One region of the Limosilactobacillus sp. DJ3M12 genome, then DNA from elsewhere that is predicted to be linked to it. Evidence: predicted binding sites of a transcription regulator. Region 1 holds the regulator's gene; the other holds the start of a gene.

Region 1 (5,514 bases):
TAACTAATTCCTACCTTCTTAAATTAATTCTTTGCTTTATCAGCAGCCGGAGCAAGAGTTAAGAAAATACTCCGCCCTTCCATCTTCGGACGTTGAACAACAGTAGCGATGTCTGAAGTTTCTTCAGCCATTCGTTCAATCATGTCACGACCGATATCCTTATGGGTAATAGCACGACCACGGAACCGTAATGAAATCCGTACCTTATCGCCCTTTTCAATGAACTTACGAACACGCTTTAACTTAACATTAAAGTCATTAGTATCAATTGATGGACTAAGGCGAATTTCCTTAACCGTTATCGTCTTTTGCTTCTTACGAGCTTCACGCTCTTTCTTTTGCATCTCGAAACGGTACTTCCCGTAATCCATAATGCGGGCAACAGCTGGGCGTGCCTTTGGTGCAACTAATACTAGATCTAAGTTAGCTTCTTCAGCTAATTGTAGCGCTTCACGCTTAGACTTAATGCCCAATTGTTCACCATCTTGACCGATTAACCGCACTTCCCGTGCACGAATACCGTTATTGACAATCATATCTTGTGCTATGGCAACGCACCTCCAATTTTTTTAGCGAAAGATCAAGCAAAAAAGCGAGGTACAAAAGTACCCCGCTTCATAACAACGACCTTATCATAGTGGTCGATTATCATTCATCTCGTCAGCCCGGCGATCAATATCACCTAGGCGAGAAGCGGGTGCTTCTGCTTTTTCTTTCAACGTTTATTAGCTTACTAAATTCAAAGTTTAATGTCAAGAACTTTATCCCTTATCACGCAAATTTTTTCCTTCCATTTCAATCTCACGTGATAAGTACTTGATTCTTTCCATAATGCGAGCCGCTTTGAGGGGCTCATTATCGCCTTGCGCATTGATAGCAAGGTGGTTATTTTGCAACTCATCCATTGAAAAATTAGAACTAAAGAAAGTTGGTAATTCTTCTTGCATCCGATATTCTAAAATTACTCCTAAAATATCATCTCTTACCCATGTTGTCATTGCACCGGCCCCAACATCATCAAGCATTAAAATCGGCGCCCGTTTAATAGCATCCAACTTTTCGCCAGTATTATTTTGCTTAATTGAATTCCGCATTTCAACAGCAAAACTAGGGAAATGAACCATCGTTGTTGCAACTCCCTTACTCTTAGCGAGTTCATTAGCGATTGCTCCAAGGAGGTATGTTTTTCCGACTCCGAATTTTCCATATAGGTAAAGTCCTGGTTGAAAATTATCTTTTTGGTAATTATCTGTAAAGTCCATGGCTGCTTGAATTGCCTTTGTGCGTGTATCAGTTTGGGTATCTTCATTTAAATAATAATCATCATATGACGCATTTTTAATGAACTTAGGCATATTAATCGAGTTAACTAGTCGTTGAATATAACGTTGTCGTTGGCGTTCTAATAACTGTTTAGTTGGAACGTAGGTTACGTCAATTTGGCCTGCACTGATAACCAATTGCGGAGAATATCCCGGGGCAACAGTTGGCACGCCTTTTTCAATTAATTGCTTTTCATGAAAAAACTCATAAAGCTTTGATTGTCCCCGTTTAATTGCTTCTTTACTAAGACGGTCACGATTTTCGTTTAAGAATGCTTGAACATCTTTATCCGCATAAACTTGCTTCATCGTTTGTTGGATATTGTTTGCGATGTTTTGACCGCGCATTAACTCTTGTAAAGTTTTGTTTAGTGACTGCATGCTGCCACCTCCTTTAGCTGCTACTTCTTCTTACGATTAGCGATCCGTTCACGCAGTTTGGCAATTTCTTGTGAGGAAGCCTTTTTCATCAACTCACTCGTGTCTTTCTTGCTCCATGCTGGCATCGGTTCCTTAATCATTTTGCGCCACTTATTTTTCTTTGGCGTCTTTGTTTCCTTTTTCTTTTCTTGCGACTGCTTGTTAAAAGTCTTTAATTGGACAATGGCTTGCTCCCCATTAATTACGCCATGTTGGAGCCAGTTATTGGCAATTGCATCGACAAAATTAGCTGTCAAAGTAGAATTCCCCCGGTCACTAATCACATACCAAGTTAAGATATTAATGGCATCTTGGGTAAGTTTTTCTTGCGCTACTAAACCTGTCAGAATATGACGTTCACCTGAAGTTACGTAGCCACCCGTTTGACCTTTAAGAACCTGAAGAAATTCGACTGGGGAGTAATCCTTAGCTGTCGCCAATAACTCCTGATCTTTACTAGTCAGTTCACTATTTCTATTTGTCACCGGCGCTTCTTTTTCCGCTACTTTTGTCGTTGAAGAATAGACAATATTATAGGTAGACGCAACAATTTGCTTAAATTTTTTCGGATTGAAATGATTGGTTTGCAGATCAATCGACCGCAAAACCAATGTCTTCATCGTTGGCACATCAATCCCATATAATTGATGTTCTAACAATATTAGGTCTCGATTATTTTCCAGGTCTGCACTGACAATTGGCTGATTAGCCAGCAAGTGAATGAGAGTTGACCAATCAAAGTCATCGCTCATCCCCGCAGTTAACTGGGGTTGCTTTTCTACTGGTGCCTGTTTTCGCGCCGTTAAAATCGCTTGTGGTGTTTCAGTAATTGACTGCGAGTTAATATGAAATTCTTCAAAAAAGTTGTGACTCACATTAGTTAGTGAAGTGTTAGAAGAAGCAAGCTTGTATTGCCGACTTTGCTTAGTCAAACGTCCAAACGCATCTTCTCCTACTTCCTCTAAAAGTAAAATACTCAGCAAGTTATCAGCTAAAAATTTTTCTGGAGTAAGGGTCGGCTGCAATTCATAAACGTATACGTCCCCGATCTCATCGTGCTGGAAATAAGTTTGCACTAAGCCAACTGCCTCTAAACGATGAAGAGCCTCCAGTACTTGTCGGCCCCCAGCATTTACCTGGGCTAACAGGTCACTTTGCAAGGTCCGGTTAGCAATCGTAGGATTAGGCAACAAGCGCGCTTTTAACGCATAAAAAAAGCTAAACGCAACTGGTCCTAAAATTGGCTGATAAAATGTTGCAAAAGTCTGGTCATTAAAACTAATAAATGCAGTGCTGGCCGTAACAACATAACCGGCTTGCGGGTCAAAAGCTGCTGCAGTCATTTTACAGCCCTCCTAAGTTATTTTTTATGTTCTGCCTTCATCATGGTTTCAAGTTCGCTCATAAAGGCATCAACGTCCTTAAATTGGCGGTAAACACTTGCAAACCGAATATAAGCAATCTCATCGACGCCTTTTAATTCGTTCATCACAAATTTACCAATAATTTGACTGGAGACTTCGCTTTCACCAATACTCCGGATTTGTTTTTCCACTTTATCTGCAATCTTGGTCAATCGCTCCATACTAACCGGTCGTTTTTCTGCCGAGCGCACAACCCCATTGAGGATCTTTTGGCGACTGAATTCTTGGCGCGTGCCATCTTTTTTAATTACTAGTAGTGGCGTTTCCTCGTACCGTTCAAAGGTTGTAAAACGAAAGCCACAATGAATGCACTCACGACGACGACGAATAAAGCTTCCGTCTTCGCTTGGCCGACTATCGACAACCCGTGATCCATTTTTGTGACAATGTGGACAGCGCAATGTGTCCCCCTCCTTTATAGTATAAGTACTTTATTTTACCACATTTTACTCTGCTTTTAGCTGATTTATTAGGGATGCGACTCGTTTTTGCAGGGCAGCCTGGTCACCATTATTATTTATTTTAAAATCCGCCCGCGCTTCTTTATCTGATAATGGCATTTGGGCAGCAATTCGCGCTTGCGCTTCCTCTTTAGAACAATGATCACGAGCCATTAACCGTTTAAGCTGCGTTTGTGGATCAGTATAAACAACTACCACATAATCACAATCTCCATCATAATATTGCTCGAATAATAATGGTACATCTAACACCACGAGCGGAATACCCTGTTTTTTTAAAGTATTAACCTGCGCAAAGATAGCATCGTAAATTAATGGCTGAAGAATCTCATTGAGTTTTTTCAACGCTTCTTTATCATTAAAGACAATTTTTGCTAAGGCTTGCCGATTGAGCTCCCCAGTTGGCAAAAGTACTTTTGGACCAAATACTTTGACAATCCGTGTTAACCCAACCGAGTCTGGTGCCTGGACTTGCCGCGCTACTTGGTCAGCATCAATCACCGGAATCCCAGCCTGGCGCAAAATAGTGCTTACCGTTGTCTTGCCGGTTGCGATTCCACCTGTTAATCCAACTATTTTTGTCATTTCTTATTCCTTCAATACTTGACAGTGTGGACAAAATGTCGTTCCACGTTCAGCAACCTTAATTTTAACCATTTTCGTGCCACAACGCGGACATTCATCCCCCGCATGACCATAAGCTTTTAAGCGATCTTGGAAAGCGCCGGCATCACCAAATGCATTCGTAAAACTATGCACAGTGGTTCCCTTGTACTTAATCGCTGTCGCCAATTCTTTGATAATATTTTTCCGTAATTCAGTAATTTGGCTAGCCGTTAAAGTATTGGCTGGTTGCTCCGGGTTTATCCCCGTCATCCATAGCACCTCATCAACGTAAATGTTACCCAGACCGGCGACATGACGCTGATTAAGCAAGAATGGCTTAATTTTTCCCCGACTCTTTTTTAATTCAGCTGTAAAGTATGGCAACGTAAAGGCGTCTTCTGTCGGTTCAGGGCCAATCGTCTTCAATCCGCCGACATTCATCTCATCACCGGTTTTTACCAGTGTCATCCGCCCAAATTTACGGGCATCTTGATAACATAATTCCGTGCCGTCCGTAAATTCAAAGACAACATGGGTATGTTTATCAATTGGTCCGCCAATCGGTTGGTTGTAATATTTTCCTTCCATGCGAAGGTGTGAAATCATCGTCAAATCATTAGTAAAACGAAAAAGAAGATATTTCCCTCGCCGATCAACATTTTCAATCGTCTGTCCAATCAACGCCTGCCGAAAATCTTCAACGTCATTGGTAATCGTTTTACCATAATAAACATCGATCGCGTTAATTTTACGCTTAGCGGCAATCTTCAGCAAACCGCGGCGAACAGTTTCAACTTCTGGTAATTCAGGCATTTAATTTCCTCCGATCTATTTTTTAAGGTCATACCAGGTATCCCCATACTTACTATCTACTTTAAGCGGCACATCCAACTTAACGGCCGAATCCATTACTTTTGGCACCAATTCCGATAGAACCGGGATTTCTTCCTTTGGAGCCTCAAAGACTAATTCATCATGAATCTGCAAGAGCATTTTTGCCTTTAGATGACGTTTCTCAAGCTCATCTTGCATCCGGATCATCGCAATCTTAATGATATCAGCAGCGCTCCCCTGAATTGGCGTATTCATTGCAGTCCGCTCTGCAAATGATCGCTTGCTAAAACTTTTGGCATGAATATCTGGTAAGTAACGACGACGGTGAGTAATCGTCTCAACATAACCATTTTCTTTAGCAAACGCAATCGTGTCATTGATGTATTTCTTTACACCGGGGAATTCATGGAAATAATTTTGAATAAATTCATGAGCTTCTGCACGACT
Region 2 (5,514 bases), on a different contig from region 1:
GAGGTGACTTTTCTTCAGTTAGTGTCTCATCTTCTGGTGGTAGCGGTGGTTCCTCCATCGGTGCTGGTGTAGCTGCAGGAGTTTGTCCGCTTTCTTCAGTAGTTTGCGGCTTTTGTTTAATAGGTTGCGACTTTTGCTGATTCTTACCAAAACCATGATCCTTGATAAAGTCTTGCCGAATTTTTGGCCATTTATCCTTAGGTACAAAAACAACTTGCCGTTCATTTCCAGTTAAACGTTGCAGAGCACTTTCCATATTCTCTAACAACGTTGTATCATCAGCTGCTTGTTGGAATAAGAACGGATAATCAAAAGCAACAATTATTCCCGCGGCACTAGCGGCAACTGGTTGTGAAACGTGAAGTAAGGACCGTTGCGGCACCGACAATAGATTCAACATATCTCCCCATAGCTCACGAACATTTATTAAATCTTGACGAGTCGCATTTTCTAACACTGGGTAAATCTTATTGAGATTAACCTGCACTTTCTTTTGTTGTACTCGTGGTTGCTCATTTTGTTGCCGAGGTGATGGTCGACTAGCCTTTGCCGGCGCATTCTGCAACTGTTTTACTGTTTGTTGCAATTGCTGTATCTCTTGTTGTAATTTTTCAATCGTCTTAGTAGCTTCAGTATTTGTATCCGAAGAAACCGCTGGTGCCGATTGAATATTCTTTTGTGGTTCGATTTGTGCAAGTTTTATTGTAAGAACTTCCAAATACACATCCGGATGGGTCGTAAAACGCATCTCTTCTTGAATATTATTTAGTTCATCGATCATTTGGTATAAGGTCGCTGAAGAAGCAAGTTGGACTATTTCTTCAAAGTCTTCCTGCTTTAGTCCCGTACTTTCAACACTAATCAAGCTTGGTGATTCTTGGTATAAGAGAATATCACGAATAAAGGAAATCAAGTCCTCAATGAACCGCTGACCATCTTTTCCTTCATCCAAAATATCTTTCATGGTGTCAAGAGCAGTCACCCCTTCATGCTTACTAATCTCCAAAAAGTACTTTTTTAATAATTGTTTAGTAACACTTCCTGTAACTAGTAAAGCATCATCCAACTTTACCTCATTATCACTGAAAGAAAGAACCTGGTCAAGGATACTCAACGCATCCCGCATTCCTCCTTCAGCGGCATTTGCAATTACCCATAATGCTTTCTCATCATAAGTAACTTCCTTTTGATCAAGAATATATTTCATTCGATTAAATGCATCTTCTGCTGAAATTCGTCGAAAATCAAATCGTTGAACCCGCGAAATAATTGTTAAAGGAATTTTATGCGGTTCTGTAGTTGCAAGAATAAAAATCACATTGGCTGGTGGTTCTTCAAGCGTTTTTAGCAGTGCGTTAAAAGCCCCTGTTGAAAGCATGTGAACTTCATCAATTATATAAACTTTGTAGTCCGCTTGGGTAGGAGCATATTTTGCCTTATCCCGAATATCACGAATCTCTTCAACCCCATTATTAGAAGCCGCATCGATTTCAATTACATCATTTAATTGCCCGTTTGTAATTGCTTTACAAATCTCACACTCATTACAAGGTTCGCCATCCTTGGAATGATGACAATTAACCGCTTTAGCAAAAATTTTTGCTGCTGAGGTTTTACCGGTACCACGTGGACCAGCGAACAAGTATGCATGGCTTATCTGGTGAGTGATAATGGCGTTTTTTAGGGTTCTTGTAACAATCTGTTGACCGACAAGATCATCGAATCGCTGTGGTCGCCAGACACGATATAATGCCTGATAACTCATCGCCAGACTCCCTTTCTGAATTTAAAATACTATAAAATATTATACAAGGAATTAATCACATAAAGTAGGTAAAATACATTTTAATTAAAATTTAAAAATAAAAAAGACCCGCAATAAACCATTACGGGTCAGCTTAATTATCAATAAAACTTAGAGCACAAGGTATATCATACTTAGTGCTGCTTCCTTCCAGACCTGACACGGTTCGTAAGCATACCCTTGCTCTAAGGCCTTACGGCAAATAGTATAATACACTATTTTTCTTTAAATTACTAGGGGTTAGCCTTATTTTTTCGTCGAGCCTCTTTCCGGCGGCGACGAATTTTACGGAAAAAGTTTTTTAACATTTGACTACACTCATCCCCTAAAATACCAGAATGGACATTAACTTGATGATTTAAACGGGAATCATTTAGTAAATGGTATAAGCTATCAACCGCCCCGGCTTTCGGATCAGCAGCACCATAATAAACATTTTTTATTCGTGCGTTGATAATGGCACCGCTACACATGATACACGGTTCTAACGTAACATATAAGTCACAGTCCTCTAAACGCCAACTTCCTAAATTCGTGCATGCTTCCATAATCGCAAGCATTTCTGCGTGATAGGTAACATCTTGAAACTTTTCACGCATATTATGACCACGCCCAATTACCTGTCCCTCGTGGACAACAATCGCACCAATTGGTACTTCATCTAAAATTCTGGCTTGTTTTGCTTCTGCAATTGCCATCTCCATAAATTTTTGTTGTTCAGATAATGATGAATTGATTTTTTTCATTCTTTTTCTCCAAGCACTTAAAATTCCCCTGTTGTTCAGTGTATAATAATAGATTAGTTTTTCAAATTAATTTTATTAAGCACCTGCTTAAGTATTCTATCAAAAAAAGTTTCACAGGTGTTAACCACTAGTTCAAGCACTATATGTTGTGTTTCACTATTTTTCAAGCACGAAATATAGTGCTTTTTTAATTGATTTTTTCTAATTCATCGTTATACTAGAAAACATCGACTAATCGTTTAGGAGGCCTCGTGAAGATGGTAACTGTATTTTCAAAAAATAATTGTATCCAATGCAAGATGACAAAACGTTTCCTTGAGCAACACAAAATTTCATTTATTGAACACAACATCGATGAACAACCAGAATACATATCTCAACTTAAGTCTGAAGGTTTTATGGCGACTCCAGTTGTAAAACTTCCTAACGGTCAAGCTTTTTCTGGCTTTCGTCCTGATCAATTAAACCAACTTGCCTAAGTTTAAATAAACTAATATTTTGCCAGGCATCAATTCGCTATTGGTGTACTGGCTTCTTTATTGACATAATCAAATTAATTCAGAAAGTGAGTTATTAATATGGCGTTATCCGATATCGATATGACCAAAGTTAAATATTACGATTATAACAACGAAGTAAATATCCCCAAAAACGGACAAATTCAACTAGATAAAGATAAATTGGCCTTAGAAGACTTTATCAAAAATAATGTAGAACCGAATACCAAAAGCTTTTCTTCATTAAAAGAACGTTTTCAATGGTTAAAAGAAAATGATTATATTGAAGAGGAATTTATGAATAAATATAGTGAAGCATTCATTGAAAAGCTTTACGATTATTTAAAAGCCCAAAACTTCCACTTCCATTCTTTTATGGCAGCTTATAAGTTTTATGCTCAATATGCCTTACGAACAAATGATAAAGAGTACTACCTTGAAAACTATATTGATCGAGTCGCAATGAATGCTCTTTACCTCGCTAATGGTGATGAAGAGTTAGCAATGCAGCTCGCTGATGAAATCATCCATCAACGTTATCAACCCGCAACTCCAACATTCCTTAACGTTGGGCGTAAACGCCGGGGAGAATTTGTTTCTTGCTTTGCGATTCAAACAACGGACGACATGAATACCATTGGTCGAACAATCAATTCTGCCCTCCAACTTTCTAAAATTGGTGGTGGTGTTGGAATTAATTTAAGCAACCTTCGTGAAGCTGGTGCCCCAATCAAGAAAATACAAGGTGCTGCTAGTGGAGTTGTTCCTGTAATGAAGTTGTTAGAAGATAGTTTTTCCTATTCCAATCAACTGGGACAGCGACAGGGAGCTGGAGTCGTTTACCTTAGTGTTTTCCATCCTGATATTATTGAATTCTTAGGAGCAAAAAAGGAAAACGCTGATGAAAAGATTCGCTTAAAGACCCTCTCTCTCGGAATTACGGTTCCTGATAAGTTTTACGAATTAGTAGAGCAAAATGCTGATATGTACTTGTTTAGTCCCTATGATGTTGAACGAGTATACGGAATGCCATTCTCCTACGTCGATATCACAAAAGAATACGACAATTTAGTAGCAAACGATGATATTCGCAAGAAGAAAGTTAATGCCCGGGACTTGGAGGATGAAATCAGTAAACTTCAACAAGAATCAGGTTATCCTTACATTATCAATATTGATACAGAAAACCGGGATAATCCGATTAATGGAAAAATTGTGATGAGTAATTTATGTTCAGAGATTGCTCAAGTACAAGTACCAGCGCAAGTAAATGATGATCAATCATATTCTGAAATGGGAATTGATATCAGTTGTAATCTTGGGTCAACCAATATTGCTAATATGATGGAAAGCCCTGACTTTGGTAAATCGATTAAGGCAATGATGCGAGGATTAACCCGAATCAGTGACGTAGAAGACCTAGATGTTGTCCCAACTATTCAAAACGGAAATCGGCTTGCCCATTCAGTTGGTTTGGGTGCAATGGGATTGCATAGCTACCTCGCTAAGCACCATATTCAATACGGAAGCCCGGTTGCGATTGAATTCACAGGTGTTTACTTTATGCTCTTAAATTATTGGTCATTAGTGGCATCAAATGAAATTGCCAAAGAGCGGCAGGAAACTTTCCACGATTTTGAGAACAGTAAATATGCGGATGGTTCCTACTTTGACAAATATGTTACTAAGGATTGGGGACCACAATCAGATGTTGTTAAAGGTCTTTTTGAAGGTATTTTTATCCCTGGAATTGAAGATTGGAAGAAGTTGAAAGAAAATGTAATGCAAGATGGTCTTTACAATCAATACCGTCTTGCTGTAGCGCCAAACGGTTCAACTTCCTACATTAACGATTCGACTGCTAGTCTACATCCAATCATTAATCGTGTTGAAGAGCGTCAAGAAAAGATGATCGGTAAAATTTATTACCCTGCCCCATATCTTTCAAACGACACGATGCCTTACTATCGTTCAGCTTACGATATGGATATGCGAAAGGTTATTGACACTTACGCCGCTGCACAACAGCACATCGATCAATCTCTTTCAATGACCCTCTTTATGCGGTCAACAATCCCAGCAGGCCTTTACGAATGGAAAAATGGACGAACAGATAAAATGACGACTCGTGATTTAAACATCTTACGGCACTATGCCTATAAACGCGGGATTAAGTCAATTTACTACATTCGAACGTTTACTGATGATAGCGATGAAATTGGTGCAAACCAATGTGAAAGCTGTGTTATCTAAGCCTAATCAGAATTTGATTTAAACGTTGGGCACTGGTAAACTTGATATTATGTATACAAATGGCTTTTGGCATCTCGATTTATTAAAAGCAACGTATTTGGAGGAGCTCAATCAATGAAACTGGAAGAATTTAAACCTGTAAATCAATATAAAGCAATTAATTGGAATGAAGTTTCCGACATGATCGATAAAGCTACATGGGAAAAGCTAACAG

The links. The regulator NrdR, encoded in region 1, represses ribonucleotide reductase genes. The targets are predictions, from matches to a motif close to ACACNATATATNGTGT.
Region 2: the regulator NrdR is predicted to act here: its motif matches at 2,687-2,702, upstream of nrdH (glutaredoxin-like protein NrdH).

Annotation. Positions count from the first base shown of each region.
Region 1 covers NZ_CANCWY010000002.1:86,895-92,408, forward strand. The annotation lists gene rpmI (50S ribosomal protein L35) at 1-1, opposite strand, end outside; gene infC (translation initiation factor IF-3) at 24-536, opposite strand; ribosomal protein L20 leader region at 579-715, opposite strand; gene dnaI (primosomal protein DnaI) at 762-1,703, opposite strand; gene QOS06_RS02810 (replication initiation and membrane attachment family protein) at 1,724-3,085, opposite strand; gene nrdR (transcriptional regulator NrdR) at 3,103-3,567, opposite strand; gene coaE (dephospho-CoA kinase) at 3,613-4,212, opposite strand; gene mutM (bifunctional DNA-formamidopyrimidine glycosylase/DNA-(apurinic or apyrimidinic site) lyase) at 4,216-5,046, opposite strand; gene polA (DNA polymerase I) at 5,062-5,514, opposite strand, start outside.
Region 2 covers NZ_CANCWY010000009.1:5,420-10,933, forward strand. The annotation lists gene dnaX (DNA polymerase III subunit gamma/tau) at 1-1,765, opposite strand, end outside; RNA gene ffs (signal recognition particle sRNA small type) at 1,905-2,002, opposite strand; gene tadA (tRNA adenosine(34) deaminase TadA) at 2,038-2,550, opposite strand; gene nrdH (glutaredoxin-like protein NrdH) at 2,808-3,029, shown strand; gene nrdE (class 1b ribonucleoside-diphosphate reductase subunit alpha) at 3,129-5,300, shown strand; gene nrdF (class 1b ribonucleoside-diphosphate reductase subunit beta) at 5,415-5,514, shown strand, end outside.